Regions from separate parts of the Streptomyces sp. NPDC056160 genome, predicted to be linked through region 3. Evidence: riboswitches for the same ligand, from Rfam matches in the RefSeq annotation. Region 3 holds a riboswitch; each other region holds the start of a gene.
What was found. Region 3 has a riboswitch for cobalamin ahead of cobN (cobaltochelatase subunit CobN). Riboswitches for the same ligand answer to the same signal wherever they lie in the genome.
Positions count from the first base shown of each region.

Region 1: another riboswitch for cobalamin. It lies ahead of ACFC02_RS17800 (ribonucleoside-diphosphate reductase subunit alpha); the one in region 3 lies ahead of cobN (cobaltochelatase subunit CobN).
Region 2: another riboswitch for cobalamin. It lies ahead of ACFC02_RS30050 (HoxN/HupN/NixA family nickel/cobalt transporter); the one in region 3 lies ahead of cobN (cobaltochelatase subunit CobN).

Region 1 is NZ_JBHJUW010000042.1:33,445-43,417, forward strand. It holds gene ACFC02_RS17770 (sugar ABC transporter permease) at 1-947, opposite strand, end outside; gene ACFC02_RS17775 (extracellular solute-binding protein) at 1,086-2,369, opposite strand; gene ACFC02_RS17780 (GntR family transcriptional regulator) at 2,836-3,600, shown strand; gene ACFC02_RS17785 (DUF3311 domain-containing protein) at 3,804-4,082, shown strand; gene mctP (monocarboxylate uptake permease MctP) at 4,079-5,704, shown strand; gene ACFC02_RS17795 (GNAT family N-acetyltransferase) at 5,780-6,286, shown strand; cobalamin riboswitch at 6,340-6,507, shown strand; gene ACFC02_RS17800 (ribonucleoside-diphosphate reductase subunit alpha) at 6,629-8,998, shown strand; gene ACFC02_RS17805 (ribonucleotide-diphosphate reductase subunit beta) at 8,998-9,973, shown strand, end outside; gene ACFC02_RS17810 (hypothetical protein) at 9,927-9,973, opposite strand, start outside.
Region 2 is NZ_JBHJUW010000102.1:22,184-32,156, forward strand. It holds gene ACFC02_RS30020 (NTP transferase domain-containing protein) at 1-913, shown strand, start outside; gene ACFC02_RS30025 (molybdopterin molybdotransferase MoeA) at 910-2,427, shown strand; gene ACFC02_RS30030 (potassium channel family protein) at 2,424-3,521, shown strand; gene ACFC02_RS30035 (NAD(P)H-quinone oxidoreductase) at 3,683-4,663, shown strand; gene ACFC02_RS30040 (FMN-dependent NADH-azoreductase) at 5,021-5,632, opposite strand; gene ACFC02_RS30045 (winged helix-turn-helix transcriptional regulator) at 5,789-6,187, shown strand; gene ACFC02_RS30050 (HoxN/HupN/NixA family nickel/cobalt transporter) at 6,437-7,576, opposite strand; cobalamin riboswitch at 7,606-7,790, opposite strand; gene ACFC02_RS30055 (ArsR/SmtB family transcription factor) at 7,871-8,230, shown strand; gene ACFC02_RS30060 (glycoside hydrolase family 13 protein) at 8,359-9,973, shown strand, end outside.
Region 3 is NZ_JBHJUW010000082.1:9,180-19,152, forward strand. It holds gene cobN (cobaltochelatase subunit CobN) at 1-2,646, opposite strand, end outside; cobalamin riboswitch at 2,719-2,874, opposite strand; gene ACFC02_RS26650 (cobalamin biosynthesis protein CobG) at 2,920-4,284, shown strand; gene ACFC02_RS26655 (precorrin-8X methylmutase) at 4,281-4,958, shown strand; gene ACFC02_RS26660 (precorrin-2 C(20)-methyltransferase) at 4,955-6,442, shown strand; gene ACFC02_RS26665 (cobalt-precorrin-6A reductase) at 6,522-7,286, opposite strand; gene ACFC02_RS26670 (cobalt-precorrin-5B (C(1))-methyltransferase) at 7,382-8,545, shown strand; gene ACFC02_RS26675 (ABC transporter substrate-binding protein) at 8,644-9,651, opposite strand; gene ACFC02_RS26680 (ABC transporter ATP-binding protein) at 9,664-9,973, opposite strand, start outside.

The sequences.
Region 1 (9,973 bases), on a different contig from region 3:
ACGGCGACCACACCCAGCAGCAGCAACACGGTGACCAGTGCGATCGCCGAGCCCTGCCCGTAGTCGTTGACCACGAAGGCGCGGTCGTAGGAGTAGGTGTTGAGGATCTGGAACTCGGCCTCGGGGTGGCCGCCTCGCATGACGAACACCTGCGGGAAGACGCCCATGTCCCAGATGACCGACAGGGTCGTGAGCATCACGATGATCGGCTTGAGGATGGGCAGCGTGACGTAGCGGAAGACGCCCCACGCGCCGGCGCCGTCCAGCCGGGCGGCCTCCTCCATCTCCTTGGGCACCTGGGTCAGGCCCGCGCTGAGCGTGATGACGACGAAGGGGACGGCGCCCCACACCACGAGGAGCATGATCACGGCGAGACCCTGGGGACCGCTGGCGAACCAGTTGTGGCCGATCATGTCGACCCCGGGCAACTTGCTGACCAGCGCGTTGAGGATGCCGTAGTCCGAGTCGAAGATCCACTTGAAGACGGTGGTGGCGACGATGACGGGCATGCCCCAGCTCGCCACCAGGACGATGTTGATCAGCGTCTTCACCCAGCCGGAGACCCGCTGCTGGAGCAGGGCGAGCGCCATGCCGATGACCATGGTGAGGACCACGCAGCCGACGGCGAAGACGATCGTGCGCACGACGACCGCCCAGAAGTCGCCGTCACCGAGCACCTTGCCGAAGTTGTCGAACCCGACCCACTCGGCGCCCTGGAAGCCCCACAGCTGCGGCTGTCCGAACTTCTGGAAGGACAGGGTGACCAGGCGGACCAGCGGGTAGGCCATGACCAGGGCCAGGACCAGCAGGCAGGGCGCGAGGAGCAGCCATGGTGTCGCCGCGCCGCCCGACGTCCGGTGTCTGCGTGGCCGGTCCGCCGCGGCGGGTGGCGGCGCCTGCCGCGGTGGCGGCACCTTGGCAGGGGTGGTCGTGTCTGCGGCACTCATCGCGCGCTCCTCAGCGGTCCCTCAGGTGGTACGAAGGCGAAGCAAGGCAAAGCCGTGCACGGCCGCACGGGGGCGGGGCCCCGGTCAACGGCCGTGCGAGAGGCAGGACCCCGCCCGCGGCGGGGCCCTGCGCCCGGGTCACTTCGTGTTGATGACCTTGTCGATCGCGGCGTCCGCGTCCTTGGCCGCGGCCTCGACCGACTTCTTGCCGGTGCCGATGCTCTGGAGCATGGTCTGGAGCACCTGGGCCTTCTCGACCTGGCCCCAGCCCGGCGCCATCGGGACGAACCAGCTGGACTCGGCCGCGGTGGCCGGGACCGCCGTCTTCGGGTCGTTCTTCAGCGTCGCGAGGTCGGTCTTGTTGTTGGGCAGGTTGCCCTTGGCGATCAGGCCCTTCTGGCCGGTGGAGCCGGTGAAGGCGTTGATCCACTCGGCGGCGATCGCCTGCGCCTTGGACTTGACCGGGACGGCGAGGTCCGAACCGCCCAGGAAGACGGGCATGTTCTTGCCGGACGGGCCGGGCATCACGAAGTTCTCGACCTTGTCGGCGAGCTTGCCGACCTTGTCGTTCTTCGGGTCGGCGGCGGTCGCGCCCTCCCAGGCGGCGGCGAAGATCATGCCGGACTTGCCCTGGCCGTAGACGATCGGCCGGTCGGCCTCGTCCTTGGTCTTGTCACCGTGCATGTACTTGTCGAGGACGGCCTTGTAGTCGTTCAGGCCCTTGAGGGACTCCGGCGAGGACAGGTTGGCCTTCCACTGGCCGCCCTCCTCCTTGGCGATGGAGCCGCCGGCGTCGTAGACGAAGGACATGGCCGCGTACCAGTCACGGCTGGGCTGGTACCAGGCGCTGAACTTGTCGCCCTGCTTCTTCTGGACCTTGTCCAGGTCGGAGAGCAGTTCCTGGTACGTCTTCGGGGTGGTCTTCACACCGGACTGGGCGAAGACGTCCTTGCGCCAGTTGGCCACGCGGCCGCCCGCGTAGTAGGGAACGCCGTAGGTCTTGTCCTCGTAGGTCACCGAGGCCTTGAGGCCGTCCAGCCACCCGGAGGAGTTGTCGAACTTCGACGCGTCCAGGGGGGCGAAGGCGCCCTTGACCATGTAGCCGAGCATCTCGGTGTTGCCCATCTCGACCACGTCGGGGGACTTGTCGGTGGCGAGCACCGCGTCCAGCTTGGTGTTCTTGTCGGGCCAGCCGTAGTACTCGTGCTTGATCTTCAGGCCCGGGTGCTTCTTGACGACCGCGTCGTCGGCCGCCTTGACCAGGTCCGGCCAGTTGTTCTGCGCGTCGACGGTGAGCCAGACGGTCAGCTCCTTGGCGTCGGTCCCCTTCGAGCCCTCGTTCTTGTCGTCACCGCCGCCACACGCCGCGATGGAGACCATCATGCCCGCGATACCGATCGCAGCAACCAGCTTGCGCTTCACGCCACCCTCCTCAGGGATGCCACAAACCCCCCTGCCTCCCCGCGGTTGTAGTGACAAGTGGAAGCGTCAGCGCACACCGCCCATGGGGCCGGGACCTGGACCAATGGTGTAGACCAGTACGGGGAGCTTGGCCCAGACCAATAGGGCTGTCAAGGGTGCGCCGACCTGCTCAGCTGCTCCGTTATGGGACCGCGATATGCAGGGACCTTTCATTGCGCATGCGGTCAAACGGACGTCTCCGCTCCACTGGACCACCGGCCGTCACTTCCCGCTGGCAGCAGGCCTGTTCGCGTGGACCACCCGCACCGCGGGCGGACGATGGACTAGACCAGCCGGAGTCACGGCGGTATACAGAGGAGATCACGGAGCGTGCGGGTGGACACCCGACACAAGAAGCCGTGCCACGATGTGAGCCGTGGCCGACGGGACGTCGGTCGCTTCGGCACTGGAGCCGGGAAGGCAGAGCATGAGCACCGACGTCAGCAGTGCGGAGAACGAGGGTGGGGCGACCGTCCGTACCGCGCGCGTGCCCAAGTACTACCGCCTGAAGAAGCACCTGCTCGACATCACCCAGACGCAGTCGCCCGGAACCCCCGTGCCGCCCGAGCGGACGCTGGCGGCCGAGTTCGACACCTCGCGCACGACCGTGCGCCAGGCGCTGCAGGAACTGGTCGTCGAGGGCCGGCTGGAACGCATCCAGGGCAAGGGCACCTTCGTCGCCAAGCCGAAGGTGTCCCAGGCGCTGCAACTGACCTCCTACACCGAGGACATGCGCGCCCAGGGCCTGGAGCCGACCTCGCAGCTGCTGGACATCGGGTACATCACCGCCGACGACCGGCTCGCGGACCTGCTCGACATCACCACCGGCGGCCGCGTCCTGCGCATCGAGCGGCTGCGCATGGCCAACGGCGAGCCGATGGCCATCGAGACCACGCACCTGTCCGCCAAGCGCTTCCCCGCGCTGCGCCGCAGCCTCGTGAAGTACACCTCCCTCTACACCGCCCTGGCCGAGGTCTACGACGTCCACCTCGCCGAGGCCGAGGAGACCATCGAGACGTCGCTGGCCACCCCGCGCGAGGCGGGCCTGCTCGGCACCGACGTGGGCCTGCCGATGCTGCTGCTCTCCCGGCACTCCCAGGACCGCACGGGCCAGCCCGTGGAGTGGGTGCGCTCGGTGTACCGCGGCGACCGCTACAAGTTCGTGGCACGGCTCAAGCGCCCGATGGACTGACCTCCCGGGCCGCCGGACCGGCCCCGCCCGCCGCGCACCCCGCCCCCGCGGCCGGTGCCCGGACGGCGGCCGGGAAGCACCCGGGCGGCGGCCGGGCGAGGGACGCGCAACCGGTATGCGGACAAGGGGTTCCGTTCACTTGTCACCGTGACCTAGATTGCCTGCGCAATCGCACGGCTGACCAGCGAGGGGACGGAGCCGACATGTCAGATGGGCCAGGAGTGGGCAAAGGGGTGGTGACACCCCTGCGGGTGGTCATCGGCCTCTGCCTCGTCGCGCCGTTCGTGGCGATGCTGTGGGTCGGTTCGTACGCCAAGGTGGGGCCCACGTTCATCGGCATCCCGTTCTTCTACTGGTACCAGATGCTGTGGGTGGTCATCTCCACGGTCCTCACGGTGATCGCCTACCGGCTGTGGCAGCTCGACCAGCGTGGTCGCCGCTCGGCGGACACCGCCTCCCCGAAGGGCGGTGCGACCCGGTGAAGGACGGCGTCAACGGCGTCGCGCTCGGCGTCTTCATCTTCTTCTTCCTGCTCGTCACCGTCATGGGGTTCCTGGCCGCGCGCTGGCGCCGGGCGGAGAACGAGAGCCTGGACGAGTGGGGTCTGGGCGGCCGGTCGTTCGGCACGTGGATCACGTGGTTCCTGCTCGGCGGCGACCTCTACACCGCGTACACGTTCGTGGCGGTGCCCGCGGCGATCTACGCGACCGGCGCGGCCGGGTTCTTCGCGGTGCCGTACACGATCCTGGTCTACCCCCTGATCTTCACCTTCCTGCCGCGGCTGTGGTCGGTCTCGCACAAGCACGGGTACGTGACGACGTCGGACTTCGTACGCGGCCGGTTCGGGTCCAAGGGCCTGTCCCTGGCGGTCGCCCTCACCGGCATCCTCGCCACCATGCCGTACATCGCGCTCCAACTGGTCGGCATCCAGGCGGTGCTCGACGTGATGGGCGTGGGCGGCGGCGAGAACACCAACTGGTTCGTGAAGGACCTGCCGCTGCTGATCGCCTTCGGCGTGCTGGCGGCGTACACGTACTCCTCGGGACTGCGCGCCCCGGCGCTGATCGCGTTCGTCAAGGACGCGCTCATCTACATCGTCATCGCGGTCGCGATCATCTACATCCCGATCAAGCTGGGCGGCTTCGACGACATCTTCGCCAAGGCCGCCCACGCGTTCAGCCAGACGAATCCGGCCACCGGCAAACCACGCGGCGCGGTCGTGCCGGGCGAGGCGAGCCAGTGGACCTACGCCACCCTCGCCCTCGGCTCCGCGCTCGCCCTGTTCATGTACCCGCACTCGATCACCGCCACGCTGTCCTCGCGCAGCCGTGAGGTGATCCGCCGCAACACCACGATCCTGCCGCTGTACTCGCTGATGCTGGGCCTGCTGGCGCTGCTGGGCTTCATGGCGATCGCGGCGGGCGTGAAGGTCCAGAACGGGCAGCTGGCCATTCCGCAGCTGTTCGAGGACATGTTCCCGGACTGGTTCACCGGCATCGCCTTCGCGGCGATCGGCATCGGGGCGCTGGTCCCGGCGGCGATCATGTCGATCGCGGCGGCGAACCTGTTCACCCGCAACATCTACAAGGACTTCATCAAGCCGGACGCGACGGCCGAGCAGGAGACCCGGGTCTCCAAGCTGGTCTCGCTGCTGGTGAAGGTGGGCGCGCTGGTCTTCGTCCTGACCATGGACAAGACCGTGGCGATCAACTTCCAGTTGCTGGGCGGCATCTGGATCCTGCAGACCTTCCCGGCGCTGGTGGGCGGCCTGTTCACCCGCTGGTTCCACCGCTGGGCACTGCTGGCCGGCTGGGCCGTCGGCATGGTCTACGGCACGGTCGCGGCCTACGGGGTCGCCTCGCCGACGCAGAAGCACTTCGGTGGCTCGGCCAAGGAGATCCCGGGCATCGGCGAGATCGGCTACATCGGCATGACGGCGTTCGCCCTGAACGTCGTCGTCTCCGTCGTCCTGACCTTCGTCCTGAAGGCGCTGAAGGCCCCCGAGGGCGTCGACGAGACCAGCCCGCAGGACTACACCGCCGACGCGGGTGACCCCGGCGTCGCGGTCGAACTCCCGCCGGCCACGGCGGGCAGCGCTCACTGAGCTGCCGGAACCAGGGCACGGGCCGCCGGGAAGACCGGCGGCCCGTTGTCGTACCCGTGCGGCACACTCGGCCCCATGGACCTCGTGATCAGGCCGGCCGAGCCCGGCGAGTACGACACCCTCGGTGAGATCACCGCCCAGGCCTATCTCCAGGACGGGCTGCTGGACTTCGGGGAGAGCGACCCCTACCTGAGCGAGCTGAGGGACGTCGCCAAGCGGGCGGCCGCCGCCGAGGTGCTGGTGGCCGTGGCGGACGAAGCGGTGCTCGGCGGAGTCGCGTTCGTGCCGTCCGGCGGCGCCATGGCCGACATCGCCGGACCCGGCGAGGCCGAGATACGCATGCTCGCGGTCGCGCGCGCCGCACGCGGCCGGGGCGCGGGTGAGGCGCTGGTGCGGGCCTGCCTGGACCGGGCGCGGGCCACCGAGGGCTGTGCGCGCCTCGTGCTGTCAACCCAGCGCACCATGCACGCCGCCCACCGCCTCTACGAGCGCCTGGGCTTCGTCCGCACCCCGCAGCGGGACTGGAACCCGCTGCCGGACCTGGACGACATCACGCTGCTCACCTACGCGTTGGCGCTCTGACAGCGACCGACACCCTCCGCAGTCGACGCGACACATCCCAGGCACAACATATGGGGGTGGCTTCCGCACCCGGCACAAGATGTATGCTCATGCTCGCTGTCGTCGCAGGGGAATCCGGTGCGAATCCGGAACTGTCCCGCAACGGTGTACTCGTACACATATGCCCTCAAGGCCGTGTACGAGCGTCAGTCCGAGGACCTGCCGACAGTGCGCCCGGCCGTCCGGTCCGGGTGCCTGACGTCCGGGCCTCGTGGAATGGGCCGGTGGACGCGGCGCCGTGTGCGCTCGTGTGCTGCCCCCTGCCCTCGGCGAGGCCCCGTGCCGAGCGAGGGAGAGCCCCAAGTGACCATCGCGCCAGCCGATCCGGCCTCAGCCACGGGCCTGGAGAACGACGGTCCCGGTGCCGCGCTGCTGCGGACCCTGACCGAGCTGACCGCCGACCTCCCCGACGCCGACCCCGGCCGGGTCGCCGCCGCCGCGCTGCGCGGCCGGTCGGCGCACGCCGACGAGGCGGAGCTGCGGGAGCTGGCCACCGAGGCGGCGGCCGGGCTCATCTCCGAGGACCCCGCCTACTCGCGGCTGGCCGCCCGTCTGCTCACGCTCTCCATCCGCGCCGAGGCGGCCTCGCAGGGCGTCACGTCCTTCACCGAGTCGGTGGCCACGGGCCACCGCGAGGGACTGATCGCCGACCGGACCGCCGCGTTCGTCCGCCTGCACGCCGCCCGCCTGGACGCGCTGGCCGACCCGGCCGCCGACGACCGCTTCGGTTACTTCGGGCTGCGCACCCTGCACAGCCGCTACCTGCTGCGGCACCCGATCACCCGCAAGGTGATCGAGACGCCACAGCACTTCATGCTGCGGGTGGCCAGCGGGCTCGCCGAGGACGACAGCCCCCGGGCCGTCGACGAAGTCGCCGCGCTCCACGGGCTCATGAGCCGCCTCGACTACCTCCCCTCCTCCCCCACGCTCTTCAACTCCGGCACCCGCCACCCCCAGATGTCCTCCTGCTACCTGCTCGACTCCCCCAAGGACGAGCTGGACAGCATCTACGACCGCTACCACCAGGTGGCCCGGCTCTCCAAGCACGCCGGCGGCATCGGCATCGCCTACTCCCGCGTCCGCTCGCGCGGCTCGCTGATCCGCGGCACCAACGGGCACTCCAACGGCATCGTCCCGTTCCTGAAGACCCTCGACGCGTCGGTGGCCGCCGTGAACCAGGGCGGCCGGCGCAAGGGCGCGGCGGCCGTCTACCTGGAGACCTGGCACTCGGACATCGAGGAGTTCCTGGAGCTGCGCGACAACACCGGCGAGGACGCGCGCCGCACCCACAACCTGAACCTGGCGCACTGGATCCCGGACGAGTTCATGCGCCGCGTCGACGCCGACGGGCAGTGGTCGCTGTTCTCCCCGGCCGACGTGCCTCAACTGGTGGACCTGTGGGGCGGGGAGTTCGACGCGGCCTACCGCGCGGCCGAGGCGGCCGGGCTCGCGAAGAAGACCCTGCCCGCCCGTGAGCTGTACGGCCGGATGATGCGCACCCTCGCGCAGACCGGCAACGGCTGGATGACCTTCAAGGACGCCGCCAACCGCACCGCCAACCAGACGGCCGAGCCGGGCCACGTCATCCACTCCTCGAACCTCTGCACGGAGATCCTGGAGGTCACCGACGACGGCGAGACGGCGGTCTGCAACCTCGGCTCCGTCAACCTCGGCGCCTTCGCCGACCCCGAGCGCGGGGACCTCGACTGGGAGCGGCTGGACGAGACCGTCCGCACGGCCGTCACCTTCCTGGACCGGGTCGTCGACATCAACTTCTACCCGACCGAGCAGGCCGCCCGCTCCAACGCCCGGTGGCGGCCGGTGGGCCTGGGCGCGATGGGCCTCCAGGACGTCTTCTTCAAGCTGCGGCTGCCCTTCGACTCGCCCGAGGCGAAAGCGCTGTCGACCCGGATCGCCGAGCGGATCATGCTCGCCGCCTACGAGGCCTCCGCCGACCTCGCCGAACGGAACGCCCCGCTGCCCGCCTGGGAGAAGACCCGCGCCGCGCGCGGTGTGCTGCACCCCGACCACTACGACGTGGACCTCGCCTGGCCCGAGCGCTGGGCGGCCCTGCGCGAGCGGATCGCCGCCGTCGGCATGCGCAACTCACTGCTGCTGGCGATCGCGCCGACCGCCACCATCGCCTCCATCGCGGGCGTCTACGAGTGCATCGAGCCGCAGGTCTCCAACCTGTTCAAGCGCGAGACGCTCTCGGGCGAGTTCCTCCAGGTCAACTCCTACCTGGTGCGCGACCTCAAGACGCTCGGCGTGTGGGACGCCCGTACCCGGGAGGCGCTGCGCGAGGCGAACGGCTCGGTGCAGGACTTCGCGTGGATCCCCGAGGACGTGCGGCGGCTGTACCGCACGGCGTGGGAGATCCCGCAGCGCGGCCTGATCGACATGGCCGCCGCCCGTACCCCGTTCCTGGACCAGGCGCAGTCGCTGAACCTGTTCCTGGAGACGCCGACCATCGGCAAGCTCTCCTCGATGTACGCCTACGCCTGGAAGCAGGGCCTGAAGACGACGTACTACCTGCGCTCGCGACCGGCTACCCGGATCGCCCGCGCGGCCCGGGCGCAGACCCCCGCCGCCGTCCCCGTCCAGCAGGTCGCCGACCCCGACGCGGTCGCCTGCTCCCTTGAGAACCCCGAGTCCTGCGAGGCATGCCAGTGATGACCAGCACCCGAAACACGAACCTGCTCGACCCGGGCTTCGAGCTGACCCTGCGCCCCATGCGCTACCCCGACTTCTACGAGCGCTACCGGGACGCGATCAAGAACACCTGGCACGTGGAGGAGGTCGACCTCCACTCGGACGTCGCCGACCTCGCCAAGCTCTCCCCCGGCGAGCAGCACCTGATCGGCCGGCTGGTCGCGTTCTTCGCGACGGGCGACTCGATCGTCGCCAACAACCTGGTACTCACGCTCTACAAGCACATCAACTCGCCCGAGGCGCGCCTGTACCTGAGCAGGCAGCTGTTCGAGGAGGCCGTGCACGTCCAGTTCTACCTGACGCTGCTCGACACCTACCTGCCCGACCCGGACGACCGGGCGGCGGCCTTCGCGGCCGTGGAGAACATCCCGTCCATCCGGGAGAAGGCCGAGTTCTGCTTCAAGTGGATGGACTCGGTGGAGAAGCTGGACCGGCTGGAGACCAAGGCGGACCGCCGGCGCTTCCTGCTCAACCTGATCTGCTTCGCCGCCTGCATCGAGGGGCTGTTCTTCTACGGCGCCTTCGCCTACGTCTACTGGTTCCGCAGCCGCGGCCTGCTGCACGGCCTGGCCACGGGCACCAACTGGGTGTTCCGCGACGAGACGATGCACATGTCGTTCGCCTTCGACGTGGTGGACACCGTCCGCAAGGAGGAGCCGGACCTCTTCGACGACGGGTTGGAGCAGCAGGTCACCGACATGCTGCGGGAGGCCGTCGAGGCCGAGCTGCAGTTCGCGCGCGACCTGTGCGGTGACGGCCTCCCGGGCATGAACACCGACTCGATGCGGCAGTACCTGGAGTGTGTGGCCGACCAGCGTCTGACGCGGCTCGGTCTCGCTCCGGTGTACGGCTCCGAGAACCCCTTCTCCTTCATGGAGCTGCAGGGGGTTCAGGAGTTGACCAACTTCTTCGAGCGGCGTCCGTCGGCGTACCAGG
Region 2 (9,973 bases), on a different contig from region 3:
GTTCGGCGACCCGCCGCCGGACCACGACGCCGTCGTGCTCGCCGGGGGAGAGGCGCGCCGGCTCGGTGGCGCGGACAAACCCGGTGTGCGCGTGGGCGGCCGGACCCTGCTCGACCGGGTGCTCGGCGCCTGCGCCGGGGCGCGCACCACCGTCGTCGTGGCCGGCCCCCGGCCCACGGCGCGGCCCGTGCGCTGGGCGCGCGAGGACCCGCCCGGCGGCGGTCCGCTCGCCGCGCTCGCCGCGGGTCTGCGCCACACCACGGCCGGTCTGGTCGTCGTCCTCTCCGCCGACCTGCCCTTCCTGCGGCCGGACGCGGTGCGGCACCTGCTCGCCGCCCTGGACGCGGGGAGTGCCGACGGAGTGCTGCTCACCGACGCCGACGGCCGCGACCAGCCGCTCGTGGCGGCCTACCGCGCCCCCGCGCTGCGCCGCGAACTGACGGCGCTCACCCGGGAACACGGCGCCCTCACCGGTCTGCCCCTGCGCCGGCTGACCGCGGCACTCGACCTCACCCGCGTCCCGGACGACGTAGCCTCCTTCGACTGCGACACCTGGGACGACATCGCCACCGCCAGGGCACGCATCAGGGAGCATGGGCACGTGCTGGATGAATGGATTTCCGCAGTCAAGGACGAACTGGGCATCGACCTGGACGTCGACACCGCCGTACTGCTCGATCTCGCCCGTGACGCGGCCCACGGAGTGGCCCGGCCCGCGGCGCCCCTGACCACCTTCCTCGTCGGCTACGCCGCCGCCCGGGCCGGGGCGGGCCCCGAAGCGGTCGCCGAGGCCGCCCGCAAGGCCGCGGCACTGGCCCTGCGCTGGGCGGACGAGGAGAGCACGGGCAGTGCGGGGGCGCAGGGCGACGTGGCCCCCGATGCCACGCCCGACACGCGCCCGGACGCCGGATGACGGCCCGCGGTGTGCGAACGGGCGAGGACGCCGAGGACCTCGACGTCGAGGAGGCGCTCGCGCTCGTGAACGAGAGTGCCGGCCACTTCCCCGGCAACGGCAACGGCGCCGGCAACGGCCACGGTGACACGTCGGCCCCCGGCGGCGCGGCATCCGCCGGTCACGCCACCCCGGGCCACGGCCTCTCCGGTCACCCCTCAGGCGGTCGTACCTCCTGCGGGGCACAGTCGGCCGGGCACGGTCCAGGCCCCGGAACCGGCCCCGCCACGGCCCCGCACACGCACGGCGCGCAGACGGGCCCGCACGGTCACGCGCAGTCCGTCGCCTGGCCCGCGGCCCGTGAGATCGCCGCCCGCGCCGTCCGTGCCGCCGCCCGCCGCTCCCCCGTCTCGGTCCCCCTGGACGCGGCCCTGGGCCTGGTCCTGGCCGGTCCCCTCGCCGCCCTCACCGATCTGCCCTCCTTCGACACCTCCGCGATGGACGGCTGGGCGGTCGCGGGACCCGGGCCGTGGGACGTGCGCGAGGGCGGTTCCCTGGCCGGGCACGCGCAGCCCGAGCCGCTGACCGACGGCGAGGCCGTACGGATCGCGACCGGCGCCCGCATCCCGCAGGACACCACGGCCGTGCTGCGCACCGAGCACGGCCGGACGGACGCCAAGGGAAAGCTGCACTCCGTCCGCGACCCGGGCCACGGCCAGGACATCCGCGCCCGCGGCCAGGAGTGCCGCACCGGCGACCAGCTGCTGCCCGTCGGCACCCTGGTCACCCCGGCGGTGCTGGGCCTGGCCGCCGCGGCCGGATACGACGCCCTCACCGCCGTGCCCCGGCCCCGGGTCGACGTGTTCGTGCTCGGTGACGAACTGCTCACCGAGGGCCTGCCGCACGACGGCCGGATCAGGGACGCGCTCGGTCCGATGCTGCCGCCGTGGCTGCGCGCCCTCGGCGCCGAGGTGGCCGGGGTGCGGCGGATCGGCGACGACGCCAAGGCCCTGCACCGGGCGCTCACCCGCTCCGAGGCCGACCTCGTCGTCACCACCGGGGGGACCGCCGCCGGCCCCGTCGACCACGTCCGCCCCACCCTGCGCCGCATGGACGCCGAGCTGCTGGTGAACGGCGTCCAGGTGCGCCCCGGCCATCCCATGCTCCTGGCCCGCACCAAGGAGAACCAGCACCTCGTCGGCCTCCCCGGCAACCCCCTCGCCGCCGTCTCCGGTCTGCTCACCCTCGCCGAGCCGCTGCTGCGCACCCTCGCCGCGCGCCCGGCCCCGGAGCCGTACACGCTGCCGCTGCGGGACGGGGTGCACGGGCACCCCGGCGACACCCGGCTCGTCCCCGTCGTCCTGCGGGGTGATCACGCGGTCCCGCTGCACTACAACGGCCCCGCCATGCTGCGCGGTGTCGCGGCGTCCGACGCGCTGGCCGTCGTACCGCCGGGCGGTCTCCGCGCCGGCCAGGAAGCCGAACTGCTGGATCTGCCCTGGGCCGCCGCCGGAATCGGAGTGTGTTTCACGTGAAACTTCCGGGCCATGACGCGATCGCCCGCCAGGCGGACGAACATCTCGTGACCCATCGGGTGAAACTCCCGAGGAAAGTGGTCGACCGTCCCATACGCCAGGTCGGGAAACGACTGGCCATGGCACTGCTCGTACTCGTCGTGACCGTCGTGGTCGTCTACGCCGACCGCGACGGCTACCACGACAACGCCGACAGCTCCGTGGACCTCCTCGACGCGGCGTACTACGCGACGGTGACCCTCTCCACCACCGGGTACGGCGACATCACGCCCGTCAGCGACAGCGCCCGGCTCACCAACATCCTCGTCATCACGCCGCTGCGCGTGCTGTTCCTGATCATCCTCGTCGGCACCACGCTCGAAGTCCTCACCGAGCGCACCCGCGAGGAGTGGCGTCTGAGCCGCTGGAGGTCCACCTTGCGCGAACACACCGTCGTCATCGGTTTCGGGACGAAGGGAAGGTCGGCGATCCAGACCGTCTGCGCGACCGGGCTGAAGAAGCAGCAGGTCGTCGTGGTCGACCCCAGCGCCAAGGTGATCGACGCCGCCACGGCGGAGGGATACGCGGGCATCGTCGGCGACGCCACCCGCAGCGAGGTGCTGAAACGGGCGGAGGTCCAGCGGGCGCGGCAGATCATCATCGCCACGCAGCGGGACGACACGGCCGTCCTGGTGACCCTGACGGCCCGGCAGCTCAACCGGGCGGTGAAGATCGTCGCCGCGGTGCGGGAGGAGGAGAACGCCCCGCTGCTCAAGCAGTCCGGGGCGGACGCCGTGATCACCAGCGCGAGCGCGGCGGGAAGGCTGCTGGGCCTCTCCGTGCTCAGCCCCGCCGCCGGCATGGTCATGGAGGACATCATCCAGCAGGGCAGCGGTCTGGACATCGTCGAACGGCCCGTCATAAAGGCCGAGGCGGGCCGCAGTCCACGTGAGATCGACGACCTCGTGGTGAGCGTCGTCCGCGGCCACCGGGTCCTCGGGTACGACGATCCGGCCGCCGCGTCCCTGCAGTTGACGGACCGCCTGATCACGATCGTCCGGGCCACCCCCGGCACCCAGGTCACCCCGGACACCCGCCCGCTGCCGCTGGACTGACCTCGGGGCCCGCGCGCACGGCACGCGACCTGCGCACCCACCCGCGACCGGCGCACCACCCCGCGACCGGCGCACCACCCCGCGACCGGCGGGCCGACCCGCGGCACGCGCGCGGGCCGGGGCCCGCGGCGCGGGGCCGGGCGAGGAGTAGCGTCGGCCCCATGCATGCGATCACGATTCCCGAACCCGGTGGGCCCGAGGCGCTGGTGTGGGACGAGGTGCCGGATCCCGTCCCCGGCGAGGGCGAGGTGCTGGTCGAGGTGGTGGCCGGCGCCGTCAACCGGGCCGACATCATGCAGCGCCAGGGCCACTACGACCCGCCGCCCGGCGCCTCCCGCTACCCCGGCCTGGAGTGTTCCGGCCGGATCAGCGCCCTCGGGCCGGGGGTGTCCGGCTGGGCGGTCGGCGACGAGGTGTGCGCGCTCCTCGCGGGCGGCGGCTACGCCGAGAAGGTCGCCGTCCCGGCCGGCCAGCTGCTGCCCGTCCCGCCGGGCGTGGACCTCAAGCAGGCGGCGGCCCTGCCCGAGGTGACCTGCACCGTCTGGTCGAACGTCTTCATGGTCGCCCACCTCCGCCCCGGCGAGACCCTGCTCGTGCACGGCGGCTCCAGCGGCATCGGCACCATGGCGATCCAGCTGGCCAAGGCCGCCGGCGCGCGGGTCGCGGTCACGGCGGGCACCAAGGAGAAGCTGGACCAGTGCGCCGAACTGGGCGCCGGCATCCTGATCAACTACCGGGAGCAGGACTTCGTCGAGGAGATCCGGCAGGCCACGGACGGGGCCGGCGCCGACGTCATCCTGGACAACATGGGCGCCAAGTACCTGGACCGCAACGTCCGGGCCCTCGCCGTCAACGGGCGGCTAGCGATCATCGGCATGCAGGGCGGCACCAAGGCCGAACTGGACATCGGCGCCCTGCTGGGCAAGCGGGCAGCGGTCAGCGCGACCTCGCTGCGAGCCCGTCCGCTCGACGAGAAGGCGGCCATCGTGGCGGCCGTCCGCGAGCACGTGTGGCCGCTGTTCGCTCAGGGGCACGTCAGGCCGGTCGTCGACCGGGAGGTGCCGATGCGGGAGGCCGCGTCCGCCCATCGGCTGGTGGAGGAGAGTTCCCACGTCGGCAAGGTGCTGCTGGTGGCCTCCTGATCGGCGCCGCGACACCGTACGGACCCGGCGCACCGAGCCCGGCGCCGGGTTCGACGGACGGTGCCGTCGGCCACGCCGGCGGTGTGCACGTAGTGCTGGTCGGCCACGACGCTCGGGGGAGACCTGGCTGCTGTCGGCCTTGATCGAGTGGCCGCTGTCCTGGCGGTGCCGGTCCGGCGCTCGGCGACGGGCAGCGAGAGGGCGGCCCGGGCAGTGCCCGTCGCGGTGAGGGTGAGGGCCGCGCGCCGCCATGAGGTGCGCGGTGGCGCGCGTGGACATCGTGAAGCACCTTTCCGGGTGAGCGGGCCGGAGCGAGCGGGCCGGAGCGAGCGGGCCGGAGCGTGCCGGCCTCGGGGCTCAGACCAGGAGCGCGGCGTGCTCCCGTGCGGATTCGGCGGCACGCCCCAGCGACTCGCGTTCCGACTCCTCGGCCTGCGGTACCAGGGCGGCCATGGCGGGGTTGACCGGGGCCATCGTCAGTTCGCGCGTGATGACCTCGACCTGCAGGCCGAGCCCGCCGCCCAGCACCGTCTCCAGGTAGTTGGTGTCGTGCTCGAAGCCGGCCCGCGGGGTGCCGGGGCGGTAGGAGCCGCCGCGCGACGCCGCGACCACGACGCGCTTGCCGGACGGCGGCACGCCCTCGCCGAAGGTGCGCCCGGCCAGGATGATCTGGTCCAGCCACGCCTTGAGGGTGGAGGGGATCGTGAAGTTGTACATGGGGGCGCCGATGACGAGGACGTCGGCCTTCTCGAACTCGGCGATGAGTTCCTCGCGCAGCGGGGGGAGGGACTCGGCGGTGACGGTGGCGGCGTCCAGGTGCGGCACCGGGTCGGCGGCCAGGTCGCGGTAGATGACGCTGCCCTGCGGGTGCGCCTCCTGCCAGGTCTTGCGGAAGGCGTCGGTGAGCCGGCGCGAGCCGGAGTTCTCCAGCGGGAAGAGGGACGAGTCGATGTGCAGCAGGACGGCCATGGAAGGTGCTCCTCGGGTGGGCCGCGCGGGGCACGGCGGGGGTGGTCCGGGCGTGCGGAGGCACCCGGATTCGTATGTCAGCTTCCTCAGCTGCTTACGAAATTACAGTACCCCACTTTTTCGTAGTAAATGAGCGGTGGGCGGTACCATGGGCGCATGACAGTGGAGCGACAGGACGCGGGGCAGTGCTCGGCGGCGGGCGGTGCGGTCGAACGCGTCTTCCTGCTTCTCGGCAAACGCTGGAACGGCGTGATCCTCGCCAGCCTCATGAGCGGTCCCGGCCGCTTCGCCGAACTGCGCCGCGCCGTCAGCGGGATCAGCGAGCGCATGCTCTCCGACCGCCTCGCCGAACTCGGGGAGGCCGGCCTGGTCCGCCGTGAGGTGGACGCCGGCCCGCCCCTGCGCGTCTCCTATCAACTCACTCCCGCGGGCGAGGCCCTGAGGCCGGCCCTCCAGGAACTGGGCGGCTGGGCCGAGCGGTTCCTCGGGACGTCCGAGCAGGACGGCTGCCCCTCCCTGCGGCAGCAGGAAGCCGAGGACACCCGGAACGCGTGACGTCCCCGCCCTACGCTCCTACGTGCCTTCGGCACCACGGTCCGGCCGGGGCGTGTTTCGAAAGTCCCTCCCCCGGCCTTCGGCCGGGAGGTGCCCCCAGCCCCGCGGCGTCTGGCACGCGCGCTCGCCGCGTTGTCGGGATCGTCCACGTACGCCCGGTACGCGGACGACCCTCCGCCTTGCGATCGCACGCACCGGACGCCGCGGGGCCCGCCCTCCGGGCGGACGGCGCTACATTCGAAACACGCCCTAGTCGGCCGCCTCCCCCGCTCCGGCCCCCACCGCCCAGCGCTGCTCGACCCTGGCGACCTTCCAGTACGCCAGCGCCGCCGCCCACACCACCACGAACAGGATGACGATGACGTAGCCCACGTGGTCGAGGTCGAGTCCGGCGATCCAGCCGGTGACCGTGTCGCTCAGGTCGAGCTTGTCGTGCAGGACGCCGACCAGCTCGATCGTGCCGATGAAGAAGGCGACCGCGATGGACAGGCCGGTGATGGTCAGGTTGTAGAACACCTTGCGGACGGGGTTGGAGAACGCCCACTGGTAGGCGAAGTTCATGAACGTGCCGTCCAGGGTGTCGAACAGGCTCATGCCGGCGGCGAACAGCAGGGGCAGGCAGAGGATCGCGTACCAGGGCAGTCCGGCCGCCGCGCCGGAGCCGGCCATCACCATCAGCGTGACCTCGGTGGCGGTGTCGAAGCCGAGGCCGAAGAGGAAGCCGAGCGGGTACATCTGGCCGGGCCGGGAGATCGACCTGGTGAGGCGGCCCAGGATCCGGTTCATGAACCCCCGTGAGTCCAGGTGGGCCTCCAGCTCCCGCTCGTCGTAGGTGCCCGCGCGCATCGCCCGGAACACCTTCAGGATGCCGGCGAGGGCGACCAGGTTGAGGGCGGCGATCAGGTAGAGGAAGGTGCCCGAGACGGTGGTGCCGACGATGCCGAGCGTCTGGTGCGTACGGGAGTCGTCGTTCATCAGGGTGCCCGCGAGCTGGGCGCCGCCCGCCACCAGCGCGGCCATGGCCACCACCACGCTGGAGTGGCCCAGCGCGAACCAGAAGCCCACCGAGACCGGCCGCTTGCCGTCGGCCATCAGCTTGCGGGTGGTGTTGTCGATGGCGGCGATGTGGTCGGCGTCGAAGGCGTGCCGCATGCCGAGCGTGTAGGCGGTGACGCCGAGGCCGATACCGAAGGCCTTGCTGCCGACCTGGTAGTGCTCGGGGACGACGAGCAGGAACAGGATGCCGAAGGCGACGACGTGCAGGGCGGCTATCACCGCCATCAGGCCCGCGGTCTTGAGGGTGTCCTCACGGCGCCAGCGGAAGGTCGCCGCGGGGGCGGGCCCCCCGGGGGCGGCGGCCGGCGTCGGGGCAGGCTTGGGCAGGGTCATCCGGTATCACGCTCCAGCACCTCGTGGATCACTTCGTGAGCTGCCGTGGCCGGTCTCCTGGCTTAGGGTCCGTACGTCCTCCCTCCCTGCCTTCCCGGTCGTGCGACCAGTGGCCCGGCGGATGCCGGACGGAAGGGGAACTCCCCGATCACAGTGGCGAGGGCCGCGTCGGCTTCGCACCGACTTCCCGAGCACCACGGCCCGCCCACGGTAGAGGGAGGGACCGTCGTCTGCATAGCTGCATACCTGCGCAGGTACGGAAGATCACACATCGGTGCCTGCGAGGATGGGGGCATGCATCTCGTCCCTGCCGACCGCTCGGACCGCCGCACCATCGACGGCCACCGGGTGTGCGACGCCATCGCGGCGATCGGGGAGCCCGGTCACGTCCGCGCGTGGGCGGAGCGCTTCTCGCTGCTGGCCGACCCCAAGCGGCTCGCCCTGCTGCTGGCCCTGCACCGCACCGGCCCACTGGCCGTCTCCGACCTCGCCGTCGCCACCGGCATGAACGACCCGGCGGTCTCCCAGGCCCTGCGCCTGCTGCGCGCGGCGGGCACCGTCCAGGGCGAGAAGGAGGGCCGCGTGGTGCGCTACCGCCTGGTGGACGAGGACGTACGGCACCTCCTGGAGCACTGCGCGGCGGACACGGACTGACGCCGGCACCGGGGTGACGGCGCGCCCCGCCGGTCGCCCCCTGTGCCCAGGTACCACCCCACGTGTTCGCTTTTCCGCGGATCTGGACAGATTCTCTGTGTCGCTCCGACGCACGAAGAGGAGACCGCGTGACCGACCGCACCGACGACGTGCCGCCCGACCTGTCCTCCCGCAGTCCCGACTGGTGGCGGCAGGCCGTCGTCTACCAGGTCTACCCCCGCAGCTTCGCCGACGCCGACGGGGACGGACTCGGTGACATCCGGGGCGTCACCCAGCGGCTGACGCACCTCGCCGCCCTCGGCGTGGACGCCGTGTGGCTCAGTCCGTTCTACCCCTCCGAACTGGCCGACGGCGGCTACGACGTCGCCGACCACCGGGACGTCGACCCGCGTCTGGGCACCCTCGACGACTTCGACGCGATGGTCACCGAGGCGCACCGCCTCGGTCTGAAGGTGATCGTCGACATCGTCCCCAACCACTCCTCGCACCGGCACCGCTGGTTCCAGGAGGCGCTGCGGGCCGGACCGGGCTCCGCCGCCCGCGCCCGGTACGTCTTCCGCGACGGGCGCGGCGCGCACGGTGAACTGCCCCCCACCGACTGGCAGTCCGTCTTCGGCGGCAGCGCCTGGCAGCGCGTGCCCGACGGGCAGTGGTACCTGCACCTGTTCGCGCCCGAGCAGCCGGACTTCGACTGGCGCGACGAGGAGGTCCGCGCCGACTTCCGCACCACCCTGCGGTTCTGGTCGGACCGGGGGGTGGACGGCTTCCGCGTCGACGTGGCGCACGCCCTGGTCAAGGACCTCGACGAGCCGTTGCGCGACGTCGGCGGCATCGGGGCCACCGGCGAGGACGCGCTGCCGCACGTCGAGCCGGGCAGCCACCCGTACTGGGACCGCGACGAGGTCTACGAGATCTACCGCGACTGGCGCAAGATCTTCGACGCCTACACGCCGCCCCGCACGGCGGTCGCCGAGGCCTGGGTCCCCGACGCGCGGCGCGCGTTGTACGCCCGGCCCGACGAACTGGGCCAGGCCTTCAACTTCGAGTACCTCCAGGCCGGCTGGGACGCCGGGGAGCTGCGCCGCACCATCGCCGCGTCCCTGGCCACCGCGCGGGCCGCCGGTGCCTCGGCCACCTGGGTGCTGTCCAACCACGACGTGGTCCGGCACGCCTCCCGGCTGGTGCTCCCGCCGGGCACGGACGAGAACGCCTGGCTGCTGTCCGGCGGCCGCGCGCCCGCCGTGGACGGCGCGGCCGGGCTGCGCCGGGCCCGCGCGGCGACCCTGCTGATGCTGGCCCTGCCCGGTTCGGCCTACCTCTACCAGGGCGAGGAGCTGGGCCTGCCCGAGGTGGCCGACCTGCCCACCGAGGTGCTCCAGGACCCGATCTGGGAGCAGACGGGCCACCTCCGCAAGGGCAGGGACGGCTGCCGGGTGCCGCTGCCGTGGACGACGACCGGACAGTCGTACGGCTTCGGTCCCGGCGGGGCCTGGCTGCCGCAGCCGACGGACTTCGGGGCGTACGCCGTCCAGGCGCAGGACGGGGTGGAGGGCTCGACGCTGGAGCTGTACCGCACGGCCCTGCGGCTGCGCCGCAAGCTGCTCGCGGGCGAGTCGCTGACCTGGGCGGAGGACACCCCGGCCGGGGTGCTGGCGTTCGCGCGCGGCGACGGCTGGCGGTGCGTCACCAACCTGTCGCCGCAGCCTGTTCCGCTGCCGCCGGGCGAGGTCCTGCTGAGCAGCG
Region 3 (9,973 bases):
GCCCAGCAGCGCCAGTGCCTCGGCCACGTCGTCGCCCGCGGTGCGCATGGCGCTGGTGCCCCACAGGGACAGGCCGACCGACGCGGGCCACTCGCCGTGGTCGGTGCGGTAGCGCTCCAGGAGGGAGTCGGCGAGGGCCTGTCCGGTCTCCCAGGCGAGGCGGGAGGGGATGGCCCTCGGGTCGACGGAGTAGAAGTTGCGGCCGGTCGGCAGGACGTTGACCAGGCCGCGCAGCGGGGACCCGGAGGGGCCCGCCGGGACGAAGCCGCCGGCCAGCGCGTGCATGACGTGGTCGATCTCGGCGGTGGTCCCGGCCAGGCGGGGTACGACCTCGCGGGCGGCGAACTCCAGGACCGCGCGGACCTGTTCGCCGTGCTCGGTGGGGACGGCGGACGGGTCCCAGCCGGCGTCCTCCATCGCCTGGACCAGTGCGCGGGCCTTCTCCTCCGCCGCGTCCGCGCTGGTGCGGGTGGCGGCGGACTCGTCCAGGCCCAGGGCCTCGCGCAGCCCCGGCAGGCTGGTGGTGCCGCCCCAGATCTGCCGGGCGCGCAGCACGGCGAGGACGAGGTCGACCCGCTGGGGGCCCTGCGGCGCGGCGCCCAGGACGTGCAGGCCGTCGCGGATCTGGGCGTCCTTGACCTCGCAGAGCCAGCCGTCGACGTGGAGCAGGAAGTCGTCGAAGCCGTCGTCGTCCGGGCGGTCTTCGAGGCCGAGGTCGTGGTCGAGGCGGGCCGCCTGGATGAGCGTCCAGATCTGGGCGCGGATCGCCGGCAGCTTGGCCGGGTCCATGGCGGCGATCTGGGCGTGCTCGTCGAGGAGTTGTTCCAGGCGGGCGATGTCGCCGTAGGAGTCGGCGCGGGCCATCGGCGGGACGAGGTGGTCCACGAGCGTGGCGTGGGCGCGGCGCTTGGCCTGGGTGCCCTCGCCGGGGTCGTTGACCAGGAAGGGGTAGACCAGCGGGAGGTCGCCGAGGGCCGCGTCGGGTCCGCAGGCCGCCGACAGGCCGGCGTTCTTGCCGGGCAGCCACTCCAGGTTGCCGTGCTTGCCGAGGTGGATCATCGCGTCCGCGCCGAACCCGCCCTCGTCGCGCGCGGCGGCGATCCAGCGGTAGGCGGCGAGGTAGTGGTGGGAGGGCGGCAGGTCGGGGTCGTGGTAGATGGCGACGGGGTTCTCGCCGAAGCCGCGCGGCGGCTGGATGAGGATCAGCACGTTGCCGAAGCGCAGGGCCGCCAGGACGATGTCGCCGTCCGCGTCGCGGCTGCGGTCGACGAACATCTCGCCGGGTGCCGGGCCCCAGTGCTCCTCCACGGCCGTGCGCAGTTCCTCGGGGAGGCCGGCGTACCAGCGGCGGTAGTCGGCGGCCGGGATGCGTACCGGGTTGCGGGCCAGTTGTTCCTCGGTGAGCCAGTCCTGGTCGTGGCCGCCCGCCTCGATGAGCGCGCGGATCAGTTCGTCGCCGTCGCCGGAGGCCAGCCCGGGCACGTCGCCGTCACCGAGGTCGTAGCCGTCGGCGCGCAGACGGCGCAGGAGGGCGACGGCGCTGGCGGGGGTGTCCAGGCCGACCGCGTTGCCGATGCGGGAGTGCTTGGTCGGGTAGGCCGACAGGACCAGGGCGAGGCGCTTGCCGGCGGGCGGGATGCGGCGCAGCCGCGCGTGGCGCACGGCGATCCCGGCGACGCGGGCGGCGCGCTCGGGGTCGGCGACGTAGGAGGGCAGGCCGTCGGCGTCGATCTCCTTGAAGGAGAAGGGCACGGTGATCAGACGGCCGTCGAACTCGGGTACGGCGATCTGGCCGGCCGCGTCCAGCGGTGAGACGCCCTCGTCGTTCTCCTCCCAGGCCGAGCGGGAGCCGGTCAGGCACAGGGCCTGGAGGATCGGCACGTCCAGCGCGGCGAGCGCGCCCGCGTCCCAGGACTCGTCATCGCCGCCGGCCGACGCCGCGGCGGGTTTGGTGCCGCCCGCGGCCAGCACGGTCGTCACGATCACGTCGGCGGCGCGCAGTTCCTCGACCAACTCCGGTTCGGGCGCCCGGAGGGAGGCCACGTAAAGGGGAAGGGGCCGCCCGCCGGCGTCCTCCACGGCGTCGCACAGCGCGTGGACGAAGCCGGTGTTGCCGCTCATGTGGTGGGCGCGGTAGTAGAGCACGGCGACGGTCGGGCCGCCCGCGGGCCCGGTGGCCTCGCGGGGCAGCGCTCCCCAGCTCGGGGCGGGCGCGGGCGCCTCGAAGCCGTGCCCGGTGAGCAGCACGGTGTCGCAGAGGAAGCGGGCGAGGTGCTCCAGGTTGGCGGGGCCGCCGTGGGCGAGGTAGGCGTGGGCCTCGGCGGCGATGCCGACGGGGACGTTGGAGGCGGCCATCAGCTGGGCGTCGGGGGCCTGTTCGCCGGTGAGGACGACGACCGGGCGGCCGTCGGCGAGCAGCAGGTCGAGGCCTTCCTGCCAGGCGCGGACGCCGCCGAGGAGGCGTACGACGACCAGGTCGGCGTCCGCCATGAGGGCGGGCAGGTCGGCGAGGGCCAGACGGGCGGGGTTGGCGAAGCGGTACGGGACGGGGCCGCCCGCGGCCCGGGCGCTGAGCAGGTCGGTGTCGGAGGTCGACAGGAGCAGGATGCGGGGGGACGGCGGCTGTTCTCCGGCTGGGTGCGACATGCGGCGTCCTGCCTTCCTCGGGGTGTCCACGCCCCGGGTGGTGTCGGAATGGGGGTCTCCGCTGCTCGGACGGGCCGAGATCCGGGAGAAGGGGAGTTCCTGACTCACCCGGTTCTTCCTGGAACCGGGCTCACAGTGGCGGGACCGCGCCGGATTCGCACCGGGCTTCCTCCCCTGTCGCCGTCGTGGCGATGGCGGACCGGATGGTCCGCCGAGAAGCATAGTAAGGGCCGTCGTAGCAGGGCAGGGCATACGTGCGGTGTGATCGTAGGTATGCTCGCCGCCATGTCCACGGCTGCCCTCCCCCCGACGTCCCAGGCCGCCCCGGCCGGACGGGACCGTGACGACGCGTGCCCGGGTACGCTGCGGCTGCACGCGGCGGACGACGGCGCGGTGGCCCGCGTCCGCGTACCCGGCGGCGTGCTGGACGTCGGCGGGGCCGAGGCGCTGGCCGAGGCCGCGCGGCGCCTGGGCGACGGCGCACTGCACCTGACCTCGCGCGGCAACGTCCAACTGCGCGGGCTGCGCGCTGAGCACGGCCCCGAACTCGCCGGTCTGCTGGAAGCGGCGGGCCTGCTCCCCTCGCGCGGCCACGAGCGGGTGCGCAACGTGGTCGCCTCGCCGCTGTCCGCCCTGGACGACCGCGGCCTGCGGGACGTGCGCCCCTGGCTGTCCGCTCTGGACGCGCTCCTGTGCGCGAGCGAGGCCGCGCGGGCGCTGTCGGGGCGGTTCCTGTTCGCGCTCGACGACGGCCGCGGCGACGTGGCCGCGCTCGGCGCCGACGTGACCGTGCGGGCGACCGGCGGCGAAGGTGCGCAACTCGCCCTCGGCGCGGCGGGCGAGGCGCTGGCCCTGTCCGCCGGTGACGTGCCGCGGGCGATGGTGGCGGCGGCGGAGACGGTCGTCGAGGCGGCGCGGGAGCAGGGGATGCGGGCCTGGCGGGTCGGTGACGTGCCGCTGCCCGCCGGCGAACTGCTCCGGCTCGTCGCCGGACGTCTGACCGCCGAGGGACTGGCCTGCGCGCCGCAGCCGCGGGAGAGCGCGCACTGCGCGGGCCCGCCGCCCGGATCCGTCGGCGGGGCCGGCGGCGGTGCCCTGTCGGTGCACGTCCCGCTCGGCCGTCTGACGGCGCTCCAGTGGCGGGAGTTGACGCGGACCGCTGCCCGCGCGGGCGGCGAACTGCGTCTGACGCCGTGGCGCGGGGTCGTCGTCCCCGTACCGGAGGGGACCGCGTCGCCCGCCGTGCCCGATACGTCCGCCACGCTCGACGCACTGGCCGCCACCGGTCTCGTCACCGGCCCCGGCTCGGCCTGGCCGCGGGTGGGTGCCTGCGTGGGGCGGCCCGGCTGCGCCAAGGCGCACGCCGACGTCCGGGCGGACGCCACCGCCTCGCTCGGCGCGCTCGGCCCGCGCGGCCTTCCCCTGTACTGGTCCGGCTGCGAACGGCGTTGCGGACGGCCCCCCGGCGACCGGATCGACCTGGTCGCGACCGAGGACGGCACCTACCAGGTGACCCGGGTGTCCCAGGCACCGCCGGCTTCCCAGGCGCCGGCCACGGCGCCCGCGCCCCGTGCCCCCTCCGTCGTCCTGGACGACCCACGTCAACTCGCCGCCGCCCTGGCGGCGTTCACCTCATGACCCGTACGACCACGACCACCGAGAGCAGCGAGAAGAACACCGTGACGCCCTACGACTACGAGAAGGACGGCGCGGCCATCTACCGCCGGTCCTTCGCCACCATCCGCGCGGAGGCGGACCTCGCGGCTCTGCCCGCCGACGTCAGCCAGGTGACGGTCCGGATGATCCACGCCTGCGGGATGGTCGACCTGGTCCGCGACATCGCGTACACGCCGTCCGTGGTGGCCCGCGCGCGCGAGGCCCTGCGGGCCGGCGCGCCCATCCTGTGCGACGTGCAGATGGTGGCCAGCGGCGTCACCCGCAAGCGGCTGCCCGCCGACAACGAGGTGCTCTGCACGCTCTCCGACCCGGCCGTCCCCGAGCTGGCGGCGAAGCTGGGCACCACGCGCAGCGCCGCCGCGCTGGAGCTGTGGCGGGACCGGCTGGAGGGCTCGGTGGTCGCCGTCGGCAACGCGCCCACCGCCCTGTTCCGGCTCCTGGAGATGATCGAGGAGGGCGCGGGCCGTCCGGCCGCCGTCATCGGCGTGCCGGTCGGTTTCGTGGGTGCCGCCGAGTCCAAGGACGCGCTGGCCGCGCACTCCTCGGGCCTGGAGCACCTGGTGGTGCGGGGCCGCCGGGGCGGCAGCGCGCTGGCCGCCGCCGCGCTCAACGCGATCGCGAGTGAGGCGGAGTGAGCGGGCGACTGTACGGGGTGGGGCTCGGCCCCGGTGACCCGTCGCTGATGACGGTACGCGCGGTGGAGGCCATCGCCGGGGCGGACGTGATCGCGTACCACAGCGCACGGCACGGCCGGTCCATCGCCCGCTCGATCGCGGCCCGGCACATCCGCGCCGACCACGTCGAGGAGGCGCTGGTCTACCCCGTCACCACGGAGACCACCGACCACCCCGGCGGTTACCGGGGCGCCCTGGAGGAGTTCTACGCGCAGGCGTCGGCGCGGCTCGCCGCCCATCTCGACGCCGGCCGCAGCGTCGCGGTCCTCGCCGAGGGCGACCCGCTCTTCTACGGCTCCTACATGCACCTGCACAAGCGGCTCGCCGACCGCTACGAGACGGAGGTGATCCCCGGTGTCACGTCCGTCTCGGCCGCCGCGGCCCGCCTGGGCACCCCGCTCGTCGAGGGCGAGGAGGTGCTGACCGTCCTGCCCGGCACCCTGCCCGAGGAGGAGCTGACCGCGCGGCTGGCCGCGACGGACTCGGCGGTCGTGATGAAGCTGGGCCGCACCTTCCCCAAGGTGCGGCGCGCCCTGGAGGGTTCGGGGCGGCTGGAAGAGGCCCGGTACGTCGAGCGGGCCACGATGCCCGGGGAGCGGGTCGGCGCGTTCGCGGACATGGACGCGGATTCGGTGCCGTACTTCTCGGTGGCCGTGCTGCCCAGCCGCGTCGACGCCGAACGCCCGGTGCGGGAGCGGGGCGAGGTGGTCGTGGTCGGGACCGGCCCGGCCGGGCCGCTGTGGCTGACCCCCGAGACGCGGGGCGCGCTGGCCGCGGCCGACGACCTGGTCGGCTACACCACCTACCTGGACCGGGTGCCCGAGCGCGCCGGCCAGCTCCGGCACGGCTCGGACAACCGGGTGGAGGCCGAGCGCGCCGAGTTCGCGCTGCAACTGGCCCGGCGCGGACGCCGGGTGGCCGTCGTGTCCGGCGGCGACCCCGGCATCTTCGCGATGGCCACGGCCGTCCTGGAGGCCGCCGCCCGGCCCGAGTACGCCGAGGTGCCGGTGCGGGTGCTGCCGGGCGTGACCGCGGCCAACGCCGCCGCGGCCCGGGCCGGCGCCCCCCTCGGCCACGACTACGCCACGCTCTCCCTCTCCGACCGGCTCAAGCCCTGGGAGGTCATCGCCGAGCGTCTGCGCGCGGCGGCCTCCGCCGACCTGGTGCTGGCCCTGTACAACCCGGGCTCGCGCAGCCGTACGTGGCAGGTCGGCAAGGCCCGCGACCTGCTGCTGGAGCACCGGTCACCGGACACGCCCGTGGTGGTCGCACGGGACGTGGGCGGCCCCGGCGAGCGGGTGCGGATCGTACGGCTCGCCGCCCTGGACCCGGCCGAGGTCGACATGCGCACGATCCTGCTGGTCGGCTCGTCCCAGACGCGGGTCGTACGGCGCGCAGACGGCCAGGAGGTCGTCTGGACACCCCGCCGCTACCCGGAGGCATGAGCCGGGACGCGGGGCCCTCCGCACCACGCACGGTGGGCCCCGCGTCCCGGGCGAGCCAGGCCGCCGGGGCGGCGTGGGGTCAGCCGCCGGTTGGGGGAACGGGCCCGCCGGTCAGCTCGCCGAGCCACCGCACCGCCTGCTCCGGGCCGGTGGCGACCGGGACGCCCCCGGGCACGGCCGGCCGCCGCACCATGACCACCGGCAGCCCGGCCTCCCGGGCGGCCGTCAGCTTGGGCGCGGTGGCCGCTCCCCCGCTGTCCTTGGTGACCAGGACGTCGATACGGTGGCGGCGCAGCAGCGCGCGTTCCCCGTCCAGGGCGAACGGGCCGCGGTCGAGCAGCACTTCCATCGCCCGCGGGTGCGGCGGCTCGGGCGCGTCGACGGACCGTACGAGGAACCACAGGTCGTCCAGGGCGGCGAAGGCGGCCAGGCCGGTCCGTCCCGTGGTGAGGAACACCCGCCGCCCGAGCGCGGGCAGCATCTCGGCCGCCGCCTCCAGCGAGGCGGCCTCGTGCCAGCGGTCGCCCGCGACGGGGACCCAGCCGGGGCGGCGCAGGGCGAGCAGGGGAACATGGGCGGTGGCCGCGGCCCGCGCCGCGTGGAAACTGATCGTCCCGGCGAAGGGGTGGGTGGCGTCGATGAGCGCGTCGACCGCGTGGTCGACCAGCCACGCCGTCAGCCCCTCCGTCCCGCCGAAGCCGCCGACGCGGACCTGTCCGGGCGGCAGCCGGGGGCCGGCGACGCGTCCGGCGAGGGAACTGGTCAGTCTGGTCCCGGGCGTGCCGTGGAGCAGTTCGGCGAGGCGGCGGGCCTCGGTGGTGCCGCCGAGGATCAGGACGTGCATGGGAACGGGTCCGTTCATGATGAGCAGTGAGCAGTGAGGAACACGACGTGGGCAGGGTGAGCGGCGGGAGCACCGCGGGCACGGACGGACAAAGCGTGCCGCAAGCGCGGGGCGGCGGCCCGGCGGCGGCCGTCAAGGGCGGGCGGCGCGGCCAGTTGGAGCACACCGGGCTGCGGCCCGGCTGGACCACGGGTGCCTGCGCGACGGCGGCCACGACGGCCGCGTACACCGCGCTGCTGACCGGCGAGTTCCCCGACCCGGTGACCATCACCCTGCCCAAGGGGCAGACGCCGTCGTTCGCACTGGCGGTGGAGGAACTGACCGGCGACTGCGCCATGGCGGGGGTGGTCAAGGACGCCGGGGACGATCCGGACGTCACGCACGGGGCGCTGGTGCGTGCCACGGTCCGGGCGCTGCCCGCCGGTTCGGGGGTGGTGTTCAGGGCGGGGCCCGGCGTCGGCACCGTGACCCGGCCCGGCCTGCCGCTGCCGGTCGGTGAGCCCGCCGTCAATCCCGTCCCGCGCCGGATGATGCGTGATCATGTCGCCGAGGTCGCCGCCCGGCACGGGGGCGGCGGCGACGTCGAGATCACCGTCTCCGTCGACGACGGCGAGGAGATCGCCCGCTCCACGTGGAACCCCCGGCTCGGCATCATCGGCGGTCTGTCCGTCCTCGGCACGACGGGCATCGTCGTGCCGTACTCGTGCTCGGCCTGGATCGACTCCATCCGCCGGGGTGTGGACGTGGCGCGGGCGGCGGGGCGGGAGCACGTCGCCGGGTGCACCGGGTCGACCTCGGAGAAGACGGTCGTGGCAGAGTACCGCCTGCCCGAGGACGCGCTGCTCGACATGGGGGACTTCGCGGGCGCGGTGCTCAAGTACGTACGCCGTCATCCCGTCCCCCGGCTGACGGTCTGCGGCGGGTTCGCCAAGCTGTCCAAGCTGGCGGCCGGCCATCTGGACCTGCACTCCGCCCGGTCCCAGGTGGACAAGGGCTTCCTGGCCGTTCTGGCCCGGCGCGGCGGCGCCAACGAGGCGCTGGCCGCCGAGGTGGCCGCCGCCAACACCGGTCTCGCCGCGCTCCAGTCGTGCCTGGCGCGCGGGGTGCCGCTCGGCGACCTCGTCGCCGCGGCGGCCCGGGACGAGGCGCTGGCCGTGCTGCGCGGCGCACCGGTCGCGGTCGACGTGATCTGCATCGACCGGGCGGGCGCGATCGTGGGCCGCAGCACGGTCGGCGGCCCCGGCGGCGCCTCCCGGTGAATCCCGTGGCGCGGTCCGGCGCTCCTGGGGCGCCGCCCGGTGGTCCCGCGCCTGAGGCCGCCGGCCCCGTGGCGACGTGCCGCGACCGCCCCGCCGCCTCACCGTGTCCCCGCCACCGTCCGCAGATAGGTGCCGAGCCGGGCGATCGCCGACGGGTTGCGCGGGCTCTCGACCAGGTCGGCGTAGTCGAGGACGAAGATCCGCCGGTGCTTCACGGCGGACACGTCGCGCAGCGGGGCGTAGGAGAGCAGGAACTGCTTCTTCTGCTCGGCGCCGACGTCCCCGTAGTCGCAGACGACGATGACGTCCGGGTCGCGTTCGACGACGCTCTCCCAGCCGACGGTGGTCCACGAGTCCGCCACGTCGTCCATGACGTTGACGCCGCCCGCCTCGGTGATGATCTGCTGCGGCGCGGCGTAGCGGCCGGACGTGAAGGGCTGGTCCCGGCCGCTGTCGTACAGGAAGACCTTCGGACGTTCGGCGCCTTGGGGGGCCCGGGCGTGGACGTCGGCGACCTGCTTCCTGAAGTCGGCGATCAGCTTCGCCGCGCGCTGTTCGACGCCGAAGAGCCGGCCCAGGTTGGTGAGGTCGGCGTAGAGGGCGTCGAGCGGCGGCATGATGCCGCGGGAGGTCTTGTCGCGGCCGTTGCGGCAGGACTCGGTGAGGAGGTAGGAGGGGATGCCGAGCTTCTCGAGCGCGTCGGGGGTGAAGCCGCCCTCCTCGCTGAAGCCGTAGCCCCAGCCGGCCAGGACGAGATCGGCGCGGGCGTCGAGGACGTTCTCCTTGGTGAGCCGGTCCTTGGAGAGCCATCTCACCTTGTGGTAGGCGTCCTTCCACGGCACGCCGGTCACATCGCCCTTGTCGTCGGGCATGGCGTAGCCCGCCATGCGGTCCTCCAGGCCGAGGGCGAACATCAGCTCGGTGATGCCCACGTCGTTGGTGACGACGCGCTCGGGCACCTTGTCGTAGGTGACGGTGCGCCCGCAGTTGGTGAGGGTGATCGCCGTGTCGGACCGGGTGCCGCCGGAGGGTTCGACGTCGGCGCCGCAGGCGGTGAGGGTGAGCGCGGCGGCCAGGCAGAGGGCTGTGGCGTGCGGTGTGCGCATGCGGGCGTGTCCTTACGTGGTGGGCGGCAGGAGGTCGAACAGGAGCCGGAGCGCGCCGGTCTCCGGGTGGCGCACCCGGTGGGCGCGCACGTGGAACACCTCGGCGAGCAGCGCCGGGCGCAGGACGTCGTGCGGTGGCCCGGAGGCGACGATCCGGCCCCCGGAGATCACGTACAGCAGGTCGCAGTGGGCGGCGGCGAGGTTGAGGTCGTGCAGCGCGGCCAGCGCGGTCAGGCCGCTGTCGCGGACCAGGGAGAGCACGTCCAACTGGTGGGCGATGTCGAGGTGGTTGGTGGGTTCGTCCAGGACCAGCACCCGGGGC